Regions from separate parts of the Planomonospora corallina genome, predicted to be linked through region 1. Evidence: riboswitches for the same ligand, from Rfam matches in the RefSeq annotation. Region 1 holds a riboswitch; each other region holds the start of a gene.
What was found. A riboswitch is a leader RNA that binds a small molecule or an ion and turns the genes downstream of it on or off. The one in region 1 is predicted to bind S-adenosylmethionine.
Positions count from the first base shown of each region.

Region 2: another riboswitch for S-adenosylmethionine. It lies ahead of thrC (threonine synthase); the one in region 1 lies ahead of ACFOWE_RS03155 (aminotransferase class V-fold PLP-dependent enzyme).
Region 3: another riboswitch for S-adenosylmethionine. It lies ahead of ACFOWE_RS27135 (hypothetical protein); the one in region 1 lies ahead of ACFOWE_RS03155 (aminotransferase class V-fold PLP-dependent enzyme).

Region 1 is NZ_JBHSBM010000009.1:52,740-57,592, reverse strand. It holds gene ACFOWE_RS03170 (SAM-dependent methyltransferase) at 1-773, shown strand, start outside; gene ACFOWE_RS03165 (cytochrome P450) at 879-2,078, opposite strand; gene ACFOWE_RS03160 (TerC family protein) at 2,110-2,874, opposite strand; SAM riboswitch class IV at 3,023-3,140, shown strand; gene ACFOWE_RS03155 (aminotransferase class V-fold PLP-dependent enzyme) at 3,203-4,567, shown strand; gene ACFOWE_RS03150 (NADH-quinone oxidoreductase subunit D) at 4,616-4,853, shown strand, end outside.
Region 2 is NZ_JBHSBM010000019.1:29,062-33,914, forward strand. It holds gene ACFOWE_RS18525 (cold-shock protein) at 355-555, opposite strand; gene ACFOWE_RS18530 (MoaD/ThiS family protein) at 896-1,171, opposite strand; gene thrC (threonine synthase) at 1,195-2,460, opposite strand; SAM riboswitch class I at 2,475-2,615, opposite strand; gene ACFOWE_RS18540 (RNA polymerase sigma factor) at 2,760-3,317, opposite strand; gene ACFOWE_RS18545 (alpha,alpha-trehalose-phosphate synthase (UDP-forming)) at 3,477-4,853, shown strand, end outside.
Region 3 is NZ_JBHSBM010000040.1:62,438-67,290, reverse strand. It holds gene ACFOWE_RS27150 (HNH endonuclease) at 1-300, opposite strand, end outside; gene ACFOWE_RS27145 (hypothetical protein) at 527-811, opposite strand; gene ACFOWE_RS27140 (hypothetical protein) at 1,094-1,312, shown strand; partial or broken gene ACFOWE_RS27135 (hypothetical protein) at 1,282-1,932, opposite strand; SAM riboswitch class IV at 1,983-2,091, opposite strand; gene ACFOWE_RS27130 (PASTA domain-containing protein) at 2,287-2,811, shown strand; gene ACFOWE_RS27125 (hypothetical protein) at 3,064-3,897, shown strand; gene ACFOWE_RS27120 (DUF898 family protein) at 3,993-4,391, shown strand; gene ACFOWE_RS27115 (PD-(D/E)XK nuclease family protein) at 4,647-4,853, shown strand, end outside.

The sequences.
Region 1 (4,853 bases):
TCGGCGCCGGCGAGGGAGCGCTGGCGGCCCGGGTCGCGGTCCTCGCCCCGGACGATCTGCGCGCGAGACTCCGGGTGACCGCGGTGGACCTGGCCCCCCGGCCGCCCCGGCTGCCCGAGGAGATCACCTGGTCCGCGGTCTGCCCGGAGGAGATCCACGGGCTGGTGATCGCCAACGAGTGGCTGGACAACGTGCCGCTGGACGTCGTCGAGCGGACCACCGACGGGCTCCGGCTCGTGCTGGTCGACCCCGCGACCGGCGAGGAGCGCCTCGGGGACCCGCCCTCGAAGGCCGACCTGGCCTGGCTGGGCCGCTGGTGGCCGACCCGGGGCACGGGCGAGCGGGCCGAGATCGGCAGGTCCCGCGACGACGCCTGGGCCGGGACCGTCGTACGGCTGGCACGCGGACGCGCGGTCGCGGTCGACTACGCGCACTCCGCAGCCGGCCGCCCGCCGTACGGGACGCTGACCGGCTACCGCGACGGCGCGTCCGTCGTGCCCGTGCCCGACGGCTCGTGCGACATCACCGCGCACGTCGCCCTGGACGCCTGCGCGGCCGCCGGGGAGCGGGCCGGGGCGGTGACCGTGGCCCTGACGACGCAGCGCGAGGCCCTGCGCACGCTCGGCGTCACCGGGACCCGGCCCCCGGCCGGTCTCGCCCGCACCGACCCGCGCGGTTACCTGCGGGCCCTGGCCCGGGCCTCGCAGGAGGCGGAGCTCATCGATCCCGGCGGCCTCGGCGGTTTCGGCTGGCTCGTCCAGGAGCGCGGCTGAGCGCGCGACCGTGCCGCGCCCCGGACGCGCACGCGCGGACTCCGCGCGTGCTCCTCGGACGCGCACAGACTCCGCGCCCTCGGACGCGCACACGCTCCGCGCCCCTCAGACGCGCACGTGCAGAGCCTCCAGGCCCCGGATGACGTAGCCCGGGCCCCAGACCGGCTCGGCGGCGAGTTCCATCTTCGGGGCCCGGCGCAGCAGCGCCCCGAACGACTCGGCCAGCTCGATCCGGGCCAGCGGCGCGCCCAGGCAGAAATGGATGCCGGCGCCGAAGGAGATGTGCGGGTTCTCCGCGCGGCCCAGGTCGAGGCGGTCGGGATCGTCGAAGACCTCGGGGTCGCGGTTGGCCGAGCCGAACAGCAGGGCCACCTCGGAACCGCGCGGGATGTCGACCCCGCCGACCGTGATGTCCTCCAGCACCCAGCGCTCGAACATCTGCAGCGGGGTGTCCCAGCGCAGCAGCTCCTCGATCGCGGTCGGGATCAGGCCGTGGTCGGCGCGGAGCCGTTCCAGCTCGGCGGGGTTGCGGAACAGGGCCCACCAGCCGTTGCCGGTGGTGTTGACCGTGGCCTCGTGCCCGGCGTTGAGCAGCAGCACGCAGGTGCCGACCAGTTCCTCCTCGGTGAGCCTGTCGCCTTCGTCGGCGACCTGGGCGAGGGCGCTGATCAGGTCGTCGCCGGGGTTCTCCCTGCGGTGGCGGGCCAGGTCGACGAGGTAGGCGGAGAACTCCTCCGCCGCGCGCACGGCGGTGTGCTGGGCCTCGACCGAGGGGTTGAGCTCGTACATCCCGCAGATGTCGGCGGACCAGGGGCGCAGCAGGTGCCGGTCGGCCTCGGGCACGCCGAGCATCTCGGCGATCACGGTCACCGGGAGCGGCTCGGCCACCTCGGCGATGAGATCGCCTCCGCCGCGCTCGGCGAAGCGGTCCACGAGCCCGCCGGCGAGCTCGGCGACCTTGGGCCGGAGCGCCTCGACCATGCGGGGGGTGAACGCCTTGGAGACCAGCCTCCTCAGGCGGGTGTGGACCGGCGGCTCCACGTCGAGCATCCCGGCGCGGACCACCCGCCAGAACGGCTCCTGGAACTCCGGGTCGTCGGGCCGGCCGAACTCCGCGTGGGTGGCCGTGTGCAGGTACGACCGGCCGAGCCTGCGGTCGCGCAGCAGCGCGTTGACGTCGGCGTGCCGGGCGATCAGCCACTGGCCGGTCGGCTCGAAGAAGCCGACCGGCCGCTCGCGGCGCAGCTCGGCGTAGACGTCATAGGGATGGGCGACGAATTCCGGACTCCAAGGATCAAACTTCACATTCGCATCGTAATCCGGGAACGCGCCCCGTCTACCCCTCGGCGGGCTTCTCCTCCTCGTAGCGGTGGTGCAGCTCCACCGGCTCCTCGGCGCCCGGCTTGCTCCGCATGCGGATGTTGAGCATCTCCACCAGCAGCGAGAAGGCCATCGCGAAGTAGATGTAGCCCTTGGGGATGTGCTGCTCGAAGCCCTCGGCCAGGAGCACGACGCCGATCAGGATCAGGAAGGACAGGGCGAGCATCTTGATGCTCGGGTGCCGGTCCACGAAGCGGCTGATCGGCCCGGAGGCGAACAGCATCACCAGGACCGAGACGACGACGGCCGCGACCATGACGCCGATCTCGTCCACCATGCCGACCGCGGTGATCACCGAGTCGAGCGAGAAGACGATGTCCAGGATCATGATCTGCACGATCACCGCGGCGAAGGAGGAGGCGACCTTCCCTCCGGCGTGGCCGGACTTGCCCTCCAGGTTGTCGTGGATCTCGAAGACGCTCTTCCCTATCAGGAACAGGCCGCCCAGGATCAGGATCAGGTCGCGGCCCGAGATCTCCTGCCCGAGGACCTCGAAGAGCGGGGCGGTGAGCCGTATGACCCAGGAGAGGGCCAGCAGCAGCGCCAGGCGGCTGAGCAGCGCGGCGAGCAGCCCCAGCTTGCGCGCCTTGTCACGCTGCTCCGGCGGGAGCTTGCCCGCCAGGATCGAGATGAAGATGACGTTGTCGATGCCGAGGACGATCTCCAGGCCGACGAGGGTGAGGAACCCTATCCAGATCTGCGGGTCTGCCACCCAGTCCATCGCCGTCTCCTCCGAGGGGTCGTGGTGTTCCAGCCGGTCACGCCGCATAGACGATCGGCGGGCTCCGGAGGTTCCTGCCCGAGGCGGCCGACACCATTCCGTGTCCGACTTGCGGACCGGCGGGCCGGGATGGTTATAGTTCGCGGTAGGTCATGAGTGCCAGTGACAAGCCCCGGCTCGCTGGCCGGCAACCCTCGCGTCCGCGGCGGGGTGCCCCGGGTGAGGACCTGGTCCGGCGCCGGAGTGGCGCCGGTCAAGCGCGGGCTCCACGCACCATCGCCACGCCTCGCAGGGGCTTGGGGTCCGATGACCTCGAAGGAGTCCTGGCGTGTCCCTGCTCGGCATCTTCACCACCGACGCCCCCGCCGCCCCCGCCGCCGCTCCGGAGCCCGTCCGGCGGGCCGCCGGCGACCGGCCCATCCCTCCCGTGCTCGGCGCCGACCTCGCCGTCCCCGTCCGGGGCGGCAGGCTCGTCCCCTACGCCAACCTCGACTACGCCGCCAGCGCCCCCTGTCTCGAGCCGGTGAGCGCCGCCGTCGCCGCCGCGCTCCCGGCCTACTCCAGCGTCCACCGGGGCGCCGGCTACGCCTCGCAACTCACCACGGCCCGCTACGAGCAGGCCCGGCACACGGTCCGCGCCTTCGTCGGCGCCCGCCCCGGCGACGCGGTGGTCTTCACCCGCAACACCACAGACGCCGTCAACCTGCTGGCCCGCGCCCTGCCGGAGGGCACCACCGTCGTGGTCTTCGACTCCGAGCACCACGCCTCGCTGCTGCCCTGGGCCGGCGCCGTACGGCTGGCGCCGCCCGCCTTCCCCGGCGAGGCCGTCCGCGCGGTCGACGAGGCCCTCACAGGCATCGAGGGCCCGAAGCTGCTCGTGGTGACCGCCGCCTCCAACGTCACCGGCGAGCTGTGGCCGATCGCCGCCCTGGCGCACGTCGCCCACCGGCACGGCGCCCGCATCCTCGTCGACGCGGCCCAGCTCGTCCCGCACCGCCGCCTCAACCTGACCGCGCTCGACCTGGACTACGTGGTCTTCTCCGGGCACAAGCTCTACGCACCCTTCGGCACGGGCGCGCTCGTCGGCCGCCCCGACTGGCTCGCGGAGGCCGAGCCGTACCTCAAGGGCGGCGGGGCGGTGCGCTCCGTGGGCGGCGGAGGCGTCGGGGACGGCGGCGACGGCGGGGGCGTCGGGGGCGTCGAGTGGCACGACGACCCCGAGGCCCGGCACGAGGCGGGCACTCCCAACGTGCTGGGCGCCGTCGCCCTGGCCGCCGCCTGCGACGCGCTGAGCGCCACCGGCTGGACGGCGCTGGTCCGCGAGGAGGAGCGCCTGCTCGGCAGGCTCCGCGCGGGCCTGGCCGCGGTCGAGGGCGTGCACGAGCTCTCCCTGTGGGGCCCCGACCACCCGCGCGTCGGCATCGTCTCCTTCGTGGTGGAGGGCCTGACCGCCCGCGAGGTCGCCGAGGCCCTCTCCGACGAGTACGGCATCGGCGTGCGCGACGGGAAGTTCTGCGCCCACCCGTTCGTCCGGCACCTGCTGGGCGGGGTGAAGGACGGCGGCTGCGAGGACACGACGGTCTCCGCGCTCCGCGCCTCGATCGGCATCGGCACCACCGACGAGCACGTCGACCGTCTCGTCCGCGCCCTGGAGGAGATCGTCTCCCGTCGCGGCGCCGCGGCGCCGAAGTGACCCCCGCCGGGTGGACCCGGCGGGCCCCCGCTGGGGGATGATGGCCCCATGACGGAACGGGTCGTGGGAATCGGTGCCGGAGCCTCACTCGTCGGCGGCGGCGCCGGCGGCAAGGAGCTCGCGACCGAGGACATGGTCCTCAACATCGGCCCGCAGCACCCGTCCACGCACGGCGTGCTGCGGCTGCGGCTGACGCTGGACGGCGAGCGGATCAGCGCGGCCGAGCCGATCGTGGGCTACATGCACCGGGGCGCGGAGAAACTGTTCGAGGTCCGGGACTACCGGC
Region 2 (4,853 bases), on a different contig from region 1:
TCGCCTCGATCCTGGGTTGGCACTCTCATACAGAGAGTGCCAACGAACTGTTTAGCACTCTACCCTGCCGAGTGCAAGCCGCGCCGCGCTGAGCTGGGCTTCGCCCAGAGCGAAGGGTAAAAAACGGATGATCCATGCAGGTCGCGGACATACCCGCCTACACGGAGACGCGAAGGCCCGCACGTAAGCCCGCACGCAGAGTCCGCACACGAAGGACCGCACGTGAAGGGCCGCGCACGCGAAGGCCCGGCCCACCGGGAGAACCGGGGACCGGGCCGACGTGCGGGAAGGTCCGACGGACTGCGGTGCCGCGGGACCTTCCGACCTCTTCCCGCGACCGGGCGGACGACCGGATCAGACGGTCCGGACGGCCTCCGCCTGCGGACCCTTCTGCCCCTGGGTGATCTCGAACTCGACCCGCTGGCCCTGCTCGAGCGCCCGGTAGCCGTCCATCAGGATCGCGGAGTAATGGACGAACACATCCTTACCACCGTCTACCGCGATGAAGCCGTAGCCCTTGTCCGCGTTGAACCACTTGACGGTGCCCTGCGCCACTTCCGACTCCTCTTACCGACCTTGAAGACCACGCCCATTCCACTCGCGAAGTCTTCGATCTCCGCGGCGAAGGCCATCGCCCCATCGATCGTTCTCGACCATACCTGTGGGACACCGTGGGGCAACAGAGTCAATCCATCAATCATCCGTTTAGCCATGACTTCGGCACGAGAACAAACTTTTACTCTAGCTGTAATTTAGTTCAAAATTCCATTATTTCCTGATGTCCCAGATATGAACCCTCGTCACAAAACACGACACCCGCACGCGGCCGAGGCCGGTGCGGGTGTCGTGACGGCGCCCCGTCGAGCGGCGGACGCCCGGAGGCGCGGGGTGCGGGTCAGCCTCCGGCGACCGCCGGAATGATGGAGACCTGAACGCCGGGCGGCGTGGCGGTGTCGAGGTTGTCCGCGAAACGGACGTCCTCTTCTCCCACATAGACGTTGACAAAACGCCGGATCTTGCCCGTTTCATCGAGAATCCGGGCACCGATGCCGGGATAGTCGGCGTCGAGCTTCTCCAGGACCTCCCGGAGGGTCGCCCCTTCCCCGCTCACCTCCGCGGCACCATTGGTGTAAGTCCGAAGAATCGTCGGAATCCGCACGGAAACGCTCATGGTCGAGTACCTTTCAGGAGTTCTCAGGCGAGGGCGGTACGGAATGCGTCGAGAGAAGGCCGGATCACGGCGGTGGGACGCGCGTGCCCGGAAACCGCGTCGAGGGTCTTGAGCCCCTCACCGGTGTTCAGCACGACCGTCTCGCCGTCCGGGTCGAGCCGGCCCTCGGCGACCAGCTTGCGCAGCACGCCGACGGTGACACCGCCCGCCGTCTCGGCGAAGATGCCCTCGGTCCGGGCCAGCAGCCGGATCGCGTCGACGATCTCCGCGTCCGTGACGTCCTCCACCGCGCCGCCGGTGCGCCGGGCGATGTCCAGCACGTACGGCCCGTCGGCCGGGTTGCCGATCGCCAGCGACTTGGCGATCGTGTCGGGCTTGACCGGGCGGATCACGTCGTGACCGGCCTTGTAGGCCGCGGAGACCGGCGAGCAGCCCTCGGCCTGGGCGGCGAAGATCTTGTACGGCTTGTCCTCGACGAGGCCGAGGGCGATCAGCTCCTTGAAGCCCTTGTCGATCTTCGTGAGCTGGGAGCCGGAGGCCACCGGGACGACGATCTGGTCGGGGAGCCGCCAGCCGAGCTGCTCGGCGATCTCGTAGGCGAGCGTCTTGGAGCCCTCCGCGTAGTAGGGGCGGAGGTTGACGTTGACGAAGCCCCACCGGTCGCCCAGCTCGTCGCCGATGAGCTCGGAGCAGAAGCGGTTCACGTCGTCGTAGGTGCCGTCGATGGCCACGAGGCGCCCGCCGTACACCGAGGCCATGACGATCTTGGCCTCCTCCAGGTCGGCGGGGATGAAGACGCAGGCGTCGAGGCCGGCGCGGGCCGCGGCGGCGGTGACCGCGCCGGCGAGATTGCCGGTGGAGGAGCAGGACAGGGTGTGGAAGCCGAAGTTGCGGGCCGCCTCGACGGCGATGGCCACCACCCGGTCCTTGAAGGAGTGCGTGGGGTTGCCGGAGTCGTCCTTCACGTGGAGTGCGCGGACACCCAGCTCGCGGGCGAGGTTGTCGGCCTTGACCAGCTTGGTCCAGCCGGGGGCCATGTTCCGCTTGGAGGCGACGTCCGCCGGGACCGGGAGCAGCGAGCGGTAGCGCCAGATGTTGCTCGGCCCGGCGGCGATCTCCTCGCGGGTCACCCGGGGCAGCTCGTAGGCGATCTCGAGCGGGCCGAAACACTCGGTACAGGCGAAGTCCGGGCCGAGGTCGTAACGGGCGCCGCACTCGCGACAGGACAGGGCCACGGCGGGGCCGAAGTCGAGCGAAGCGGCGGTGGTTTCAGCGGTTGCAAGCGCCATGAAGCGAGGCCTTTCCCTCATCTTCGTCTGCGACCACCTTGGTCACAGACCGGAATTGGCACCTGTCCCGGCCGACCTCGTCAGATCACGAGTCTTGAACCGGGAGGGTTGCCGGGGCTTCGCAGGGCCGGTCCCTCCACCCCTCTGGATGAGCACGTATTCAGTTGTCGAACCCGTTGAGCAGGTTGAAAGCACTCTACCCCGGCTTTTCGCCGCTCCGACCAACCGTCTCACTTCGCGAGACGGATCGTGTTACCTGACGGACGCGAACCGGGCCGCGCCGCAGGGCCGCGAGGGCGTCAGGACCCGTAGGCCTCGCCCAGCGCCCCCTGGACGTACTTGCGCGCCTGGTGGATGCGGGACTTGGCGGTGCCCAGCGGGATGCCGAGCTGCTCGGCCACCTCGTTGTAGTCGAGCTGGCAGATGTCGCGCAGCACCAGCGCCTGGGCCAGGTCGGGCTTGGACGCCTCCAGCGCCTCCATCACGTCGAGCAGGTCCAGCCGGGAGCCCGCGATCACGCTCACCCGGGCGACGTCGGGCTTCTGCAGCGGCAGCTCCTCGGAGCTCTGCTCGGCCGCGCGCCGCTTCAGCGAGCGGTAGGTGGTCCGCGCGCAGTTGGCCGTCACGATGTGCAGCCACGTGCTGAACCGGGCCCGGCCCTCGAAGCGGCCGATGTTGCGGGCCACCGCCAGCAGGGTGTCCTGGCACGCCTCCTCGGCGTCCTGCCGGTAGGGGAGGATCCGGTTGCAGTGCCGCAGCACGTCGGGCTCGATGCGCCGCAGCAGCTCGCCCAGAGCCCGATGGTCGCCCTGGGCCGCCGCCCGGGCCAGTCCCTCGGTCGTCTCGTCCAGCGCCATCACGAGCCCCAATCAGCGGTCACCGTCGCCGGACATCCTATGGTCGACGGAAATGTTTGGTTAACCTCTGAGGCAAGCATCCCCCAAGGCGGGCCGATCCCCCGGCGTCCGCAGTAGGCGTAGAAGCTGAAGGGGCCTGTCTCCCTAGTCGAGGAAAGCATGAACACGATCCTGGTGGCGTCCAATCGTGGCCCCGTCTCGTTCACCGTCTCGGAGGACGGCTCGCTCTCCATGCGCCGGGGCGGCGGCGGGCTGGTGTCCGGCCTGTCGGAGGTGGCCAAGGAGCTGGACCTGCTCTGGGTCTGCGCCGCGCTCTCCGACGGCGACCGCGCCGCCGTACGGCAGGCGCCCGGTGGCCGCCTCGACCGGGCGGGATACGACACCGGCGCGCTGCGCATGCTCGACATCCCCCCGGCGACCTTCCACCGCGCCTACAACGCGGTGGCCAACTCCACGCTCTGGTTCGTCCACCACCTGCTCTACGACACCGCCAACACCCCGCACTTCGACGCCCGCTTCCGCCGCGAGTGGGAGTCCTACCAGTCCTACAACGCCGCGTTCGCGGTGGCGCTGGCCGAGGAGGCCGCGCACGGCGCGCAGGTGCTGGTGCAGGACTACCACCTCAGCCTGACCCCGGCCATGCTCCGCATCGAGCGGCCCGACGTGAGCATCGCGCACTTCTCGCACACCCCGTGGGCCCCGCCGGAGTACTTCTCCCTGCTCCCGGACGACGTCGCGACCGAGCTGCTGGAGGGCATCCTGGGGGCCGACCACGCGGGCTTCCTCACCGTGCGGTGGGCCGAGGCGTTCATGGACTGCTGCGAGGCGATCCTCGGCGCGGAGGTGGACCGCGACGGCCACACCGTCTCCCACGGCGGCCGGACCACCCGGATCGGCGTGCACCCGCTGGGGGTGGACGGCGAGGCGCTCTGGGCCAGGGCGAGCGAGCCCGACGTCGAATCGCACCTGGCCGCCCTGCGCGACCAGGTCGGCGACCGCAGACTGATCGTGCGGATCGACCGGACCGAGCTGTCGAAGAACATCGTCCGCGGGCTGACCGCCTACCGGGAGTTCCTGGCCGCCCATCCGGAGTGGCACGGCCGGGTCGTGCACCTGGCCTTCGCCTACCCGTCCCGGCACGACCTGCCCGAGTACCGGGAGTACACCGCGGCGGTGCAGCGCTGCGCCAAGGAGATCGAGGACGAGTACGCCACCGAGGACTGGGACCCGCTCATCCTCAACGTCAACGACGACTACCCGCGCTCCCTGGCGGCCTACCGGATGGCCGACGTGCTGCTGGTCAACCCCATCCGCGACGGCATGAACCTCGTGGCCAAGGAGGGCCCGATCCTGGCCCCGCGCAGCGTGCTCGTGCTCTCCCGGGAGGCGGGCGCCGCCGCCGAGCTGGGCGAGGACGCCCTGCTGGTCAACCCCTACGACGTCACGGCCACGGCCGGCGCCCTGCACGAGGGGCTGGTCATGGCCGAGGAGGAGCGGTGCCGGCGGGGCGCCCGGCTGGCCGCCGCGGCCGCCGCG
Region 3 (4,853 bases), on a different contig from region 1:
GGGGAAGAAGCAGACGTCTCGGACGATGACGCAGCCGATCACCGGGTCGTCGCCGGGCCGCATCGGCTCGCTGCGGTAGCGGCCGACGCGTCGGCGCAGCTCGCCCAGGCTCGCGGCGCCGTTGCCCTCACCGAAGAACTCCCACGCCTCCGAGAGCCGCAGCCGGGCGAAGCCGCTGTAGAAGCCGCCGCCGACCACGCGGTTGTGCGGATGGTGGCTCTTGAAGAAGAACGGCTCGCCGTGGTCGAGGACCTTGAACTCCCGCGCCCCGGACGGACGCCAGAAGTTGACCTCACTCACCCCGGGCCGGGCCGGGCCGCCAGGAAGCGGTACCACTCGGTGTCCGTCACCCCGACATACGCCTTCACACCGGAGATTGTGCACTCCTGAAGATCGTCTGCGCCAGATGACCCTGAAGTTCACAGCCGATGTCCGCCCCCCTTACCCGGCCGATCTCCTGGAGAACGAGCAGGCCCGGAGAACCCATCAGCACTCCCGGGAACGACGCACACCGTACGAGGATCCGTCAGCGGTCCTCTCCGCCTGCCTCACCGAACAAATCGTGCACGCTCTGGACGGTCGCCGCGCGGATCACCCAGACCTCCAGCAGGGCGAGGTCGGTGCAGGCGGTGATCCGGGCACGGGTGTCGTCCGGCACCTCCAGACCACGGGCGGCCAGCACCAGCAGGACCACCCGGGCCGCTTCTTCCACCATGCCTTCGAGCCTGCCCTCGGCCCTGCCCGCTTCCAGACCATGGCCGTAGTGCTCGCGGGCAAAGGGGCTGTAGACGGGCCAAGCGGCGGTCCCCATGTTCTCCTCCACGCGGTCGGCCTCCTCCTCGATCCCCGGTCCTCGCCAGGAACCGATCGATCACCCTTCTGGTCGCTGCCCCATTGTCGGAGATCATGGCTCCCTCGTCCGCCCGATCCGCGAAGACGACCGGTTGACGACCGTCCGATGCGACAGTCTGGGCGGCAGACAGCGGCGACCGCTTCTGGACAACGCTCTCGTGTCGTCCTGTGGGCACGGATACCGCAAGGCGGTGAGGCTCCGGCTGCGATATCCGGGGCGCCGGAGCCGCAGTACACCTTGGTGCGCGTCTCACCGGTCATGGGGCATGGTCTCACCGGCAGCCGGGTCGCCACCGTGGGGCAGGGCGGGCCCAGCGGCTTCCCGTCGCGAGTAGCAACGGCGGTGAGCCGGTCGGCGGTCCAGCGCAGTACGGCGGGCTGCCCGAAGTCGCGGGCCAGCTCCAGCACCGCCTCCTCGTCGGCGTCGGCGAACGCGACGGCCTGCTCGGCCCAGCCGTAGGAGGAGTGGTAGCCGTCCGGGTCGTAGCAGGACGCCTCCAGTACGGCGGGCAGCCGGCCCGCGGGGACGCGGTTCCCGTGGATCTCGGCCAGCAGCCGCCGGTGCGCCTCCACGTTGGGCTTGAGGGGCAGGGTGGCCCCGTGCGGGTTCCATGCGGTGAGCACATACACGATCCCGGTGAAGGGGTGGGCCTCGGGCCCGGATTCCGCCCGGCCATCGGGCTCGGCGCCCACCCGGCCACCGGGCTCGCTTTCCTCCCGGACCTCCGCATCGGCGCCCTCCCGGTCCTCCGCGTCGGCTCCCGGCCGGGCGTCTGAGGTCCGACGGACGTCCCAGAGCGTGCCGTCGGGGCCGGTGATGCGGATCGCCCCGCGCCGCCAGGCCTGCTCGGGCGCCAGGTGCTCCGCCGGACGGTCGGCCACCACGGCCTGGGCGAGCCCGTGCTCGGGGCTGCCCGGCGGGTGCACCTGCCAGCGGCAGCCGCAGATGAGGCACTCGCCGTACCAGAAGCCGGCGCCCTCGTGGAGGACGAGGTCGCGGACGTCGGCGATGGCGCCGAAGTCGACGTCGCAGCTCGGGCAGCGCCGGTGGCGGAGCGGTAGGTGGCCGGGGACGGGCATGGTGCGCCTCCAGGGTCCTGGTCCGGACCCCGGTGGCCGAGGGCTCCGGTGATCCGCCGTTCTCCGCGCACCTCGCGCGGAGCAGGTCGTCACCCGGGGCACCCGCGGCGAGCGGGGTGCCGTCCAGCGAACCGGGGCTTGGCGCTGGAGCTCATGACCTGCCGGGACCATAACGCCCGCCCAGCCGGTCGTCAATCGTGCACTCCAAGCAGATCCATCCATAAGGAAATGCGTAACACCAGCCAGGCGCAAGATCCCCGATGTTCACAGCTCCTAGTTGTGTTTACAGTTCACAAGTGATTTACTGGTGTCCACAAAGAGCCGATCCCGGTTCCCCTACCCAGGGAGAGCGCCATGACGCAGCCCCACCACCAGCCGTATCCGCCGAAGCAGCCGGGCCGGGGCGTGTCCGGGCTGGCCGCCTGCCTGATCGCGGTCGTGGCGCTCGGCGCCGGATGCCTCGGCGGTGTCGCGATCGCCGGACCGGACGGCACGGCCGCCGAAGCCGCGCCCGCGCCGACCGTCACCGAGACCGCCCAGGCCAAGGCTCCGGCCGGGGAGCCCGCCGCCGCCAAGCCCGCTGCCAAGCCCGCCGTCGAGGAGTCCACCGAGGAGAACGCCGGGCTGCCGGAGCCGCAGGTGGACGAGCCCGCGCAGGTGAAGCTGCCGGACTTCACCGGTCAGAACGCGGCCGTCGCGCAGGAGTGGCTCGTCGACCACGGCTGGGACGAGTACGAGGAGATCAAGCTCGGCTCCCAGGACGAGTACGACACCTTCGTGATCCTCCCGGAGAACTGGACGGTCACCAAGCAGTCCCACCGCGCCGGCACCAAGGTCAAGGTGGGCACGACCATCGTCCTGACCTGCACCAAGAACTGACCCGCACCGAGAACCGGCCCTCCCCAGGCGGCGCCCGCCCGCCGCCCTCCCGCCCGTCCGCCCCCGCCCGCCGTCCGGTACGGCGGAGCGCTCCGGCTCGGAGCCGCGACCGCCGGGAGACGGCAGGGGCACGCGCCGAGCGGCCCCGGACAGGGCCGAGCCGCCCGCACGCGCGTCCCGCCGCCGGGACGGCGGCCACGTATCCACCCCCTCCATGCCCGGCATGGGGACCAGCACGAAGGGATGTGTCCCATGCGCATCCAGCGGACCGAGACCCCGAAGACCGGCGTTCAGCAGGCCTGCGCTCCTGAGGCGGGCATCCGGAATGCCGCCTTCCAGAAGCCCGCCCTCCGGAAGGCCGCCCTCCAGAAGCTCCCCGGCCGGAACACCGCCGTCAGGACGGCCATCGGCCGGAACACCGCCCTCCGGCGGGCCGCGCTTCTCGCCGCCGCCTGCCTCTGCGCGGCGACACTCACGGCCTGCGGAAACGCGGCCGGGAGCGAACTCGCGAGCGCGGCGCGACCGGCCGCGACGGTCACCGTCACGGCCACCGCCACGGTGACGGCCCGCCCCTCCCCCGCCGACAACGACGGCGACGGCGTGGTCTCCACCTACGACGATGACGACGACGACCCCGCGGTCGGCCTCCCGTCCCCGTCCCCGTCCCCATCCCCGGAGTCGGAGCCGGAGACCTCCTCACCGACCGCCGCGCCGTTCAGGAGCGGCGACTACGAGACGCTGATCGCGCGGGAGTTCAAGAAGCTGATCAAGAACCCCGACGACTACGTCGGCCGCAAGTACCTGCTCTACGGCAACGTGGTGCAGTTCGACTCCAGTACCGGCACCGACGCCTTCCACGCGAACCTGCACCACGCGAAGAAGTCCGGCGACCAGTCGTACGAGATGGACGACCGGGCGCACATCGTCGGCACCGAGGAGATGCTGGAGGACATCGTCACCGACGACATGGTCCAGCTCTGGCTCACCTGCACCGGCAGCCTCACCTATGAGACCTCGATCGGCGGCTCGAACACCGTCCCCACCTTCAGCGTCGAGAAGGTCAAGGTGTACGGCAGCAGCGACTGAGCAGGCCAGGCATCCGCGCCTTCCCCGTACGGCGGCCACCCCGCCGGACGGCAAGACCACGACCATCAGGCCATTCCCACCAAGGAGAACACCCCATGGCACGCAACTCCGGCCGCTTCCACTTCGACGGAGGCGCCGCGACCTACTTCGGCACCGGCGTCCTCGCCTTCCTGGTGACGGCGGTCACCCTGGGCATCTGCTACCCGTTCGCGCTGGTGCTGCGAGAGCGGTGGCGGGCCAGGCACTCCTACATCGACGGCCGGCGGCTGACGTTCACCGGATCCGCGGTCGGCCTGTTCGGCTACTGGATCAAGTGGTTCCTGCTCTCGGCCGTCACCCTGGGGATCTACCTGTTCTGGGTCGGTCCGCGGATCGCGCAGTGGAAGTGGGAGCACACAGATTTCGATCCGACATGGCAGCCGTGGGCCATGGAAGCACCGGCCGTACCGGGAGCGTCCGGGTACCACGAGCGCGGCGGCGCCGTCGGGGGGTGACGCCCGGTGGGCCGTCCGGCACCGAGCGGCCGTCACCTCTCACGTCACACCGCACGAGGCCCCCGGCCGTCCGGATGACCGCCTGACGTCGCAGGGCGTCCGTCCCTCCCCCACATCCGTCCGTCCCCCCTCGCATCCGACCATCCCTCCCCCCGCACCCATCAGCCTCTCCCCCGCACCGCTCGCCGGGAAAACCCGCCACCGGACCGGGAAGTGCGGTAGATCTTGCTTGACCTGACCCCCGGGAGACCCCTCATGTCCCTCCAGACCGAACTCACCGGCAACGCGGACGTCGTCCGGTTGTCGGCGAGCGTGCTCGACCGCCGCGAGCGTGACTGCCACGCGTTCGCCGCCGCGAAGGCCTATCCGGCGATGCGGCCGGTGGCGCGGGAGCGGCGCCGCTACGCGCCGTGGGCGACCTTCCCGATGGGCCTGGTCATGTCGGCGCTGGACGCCGTCGAG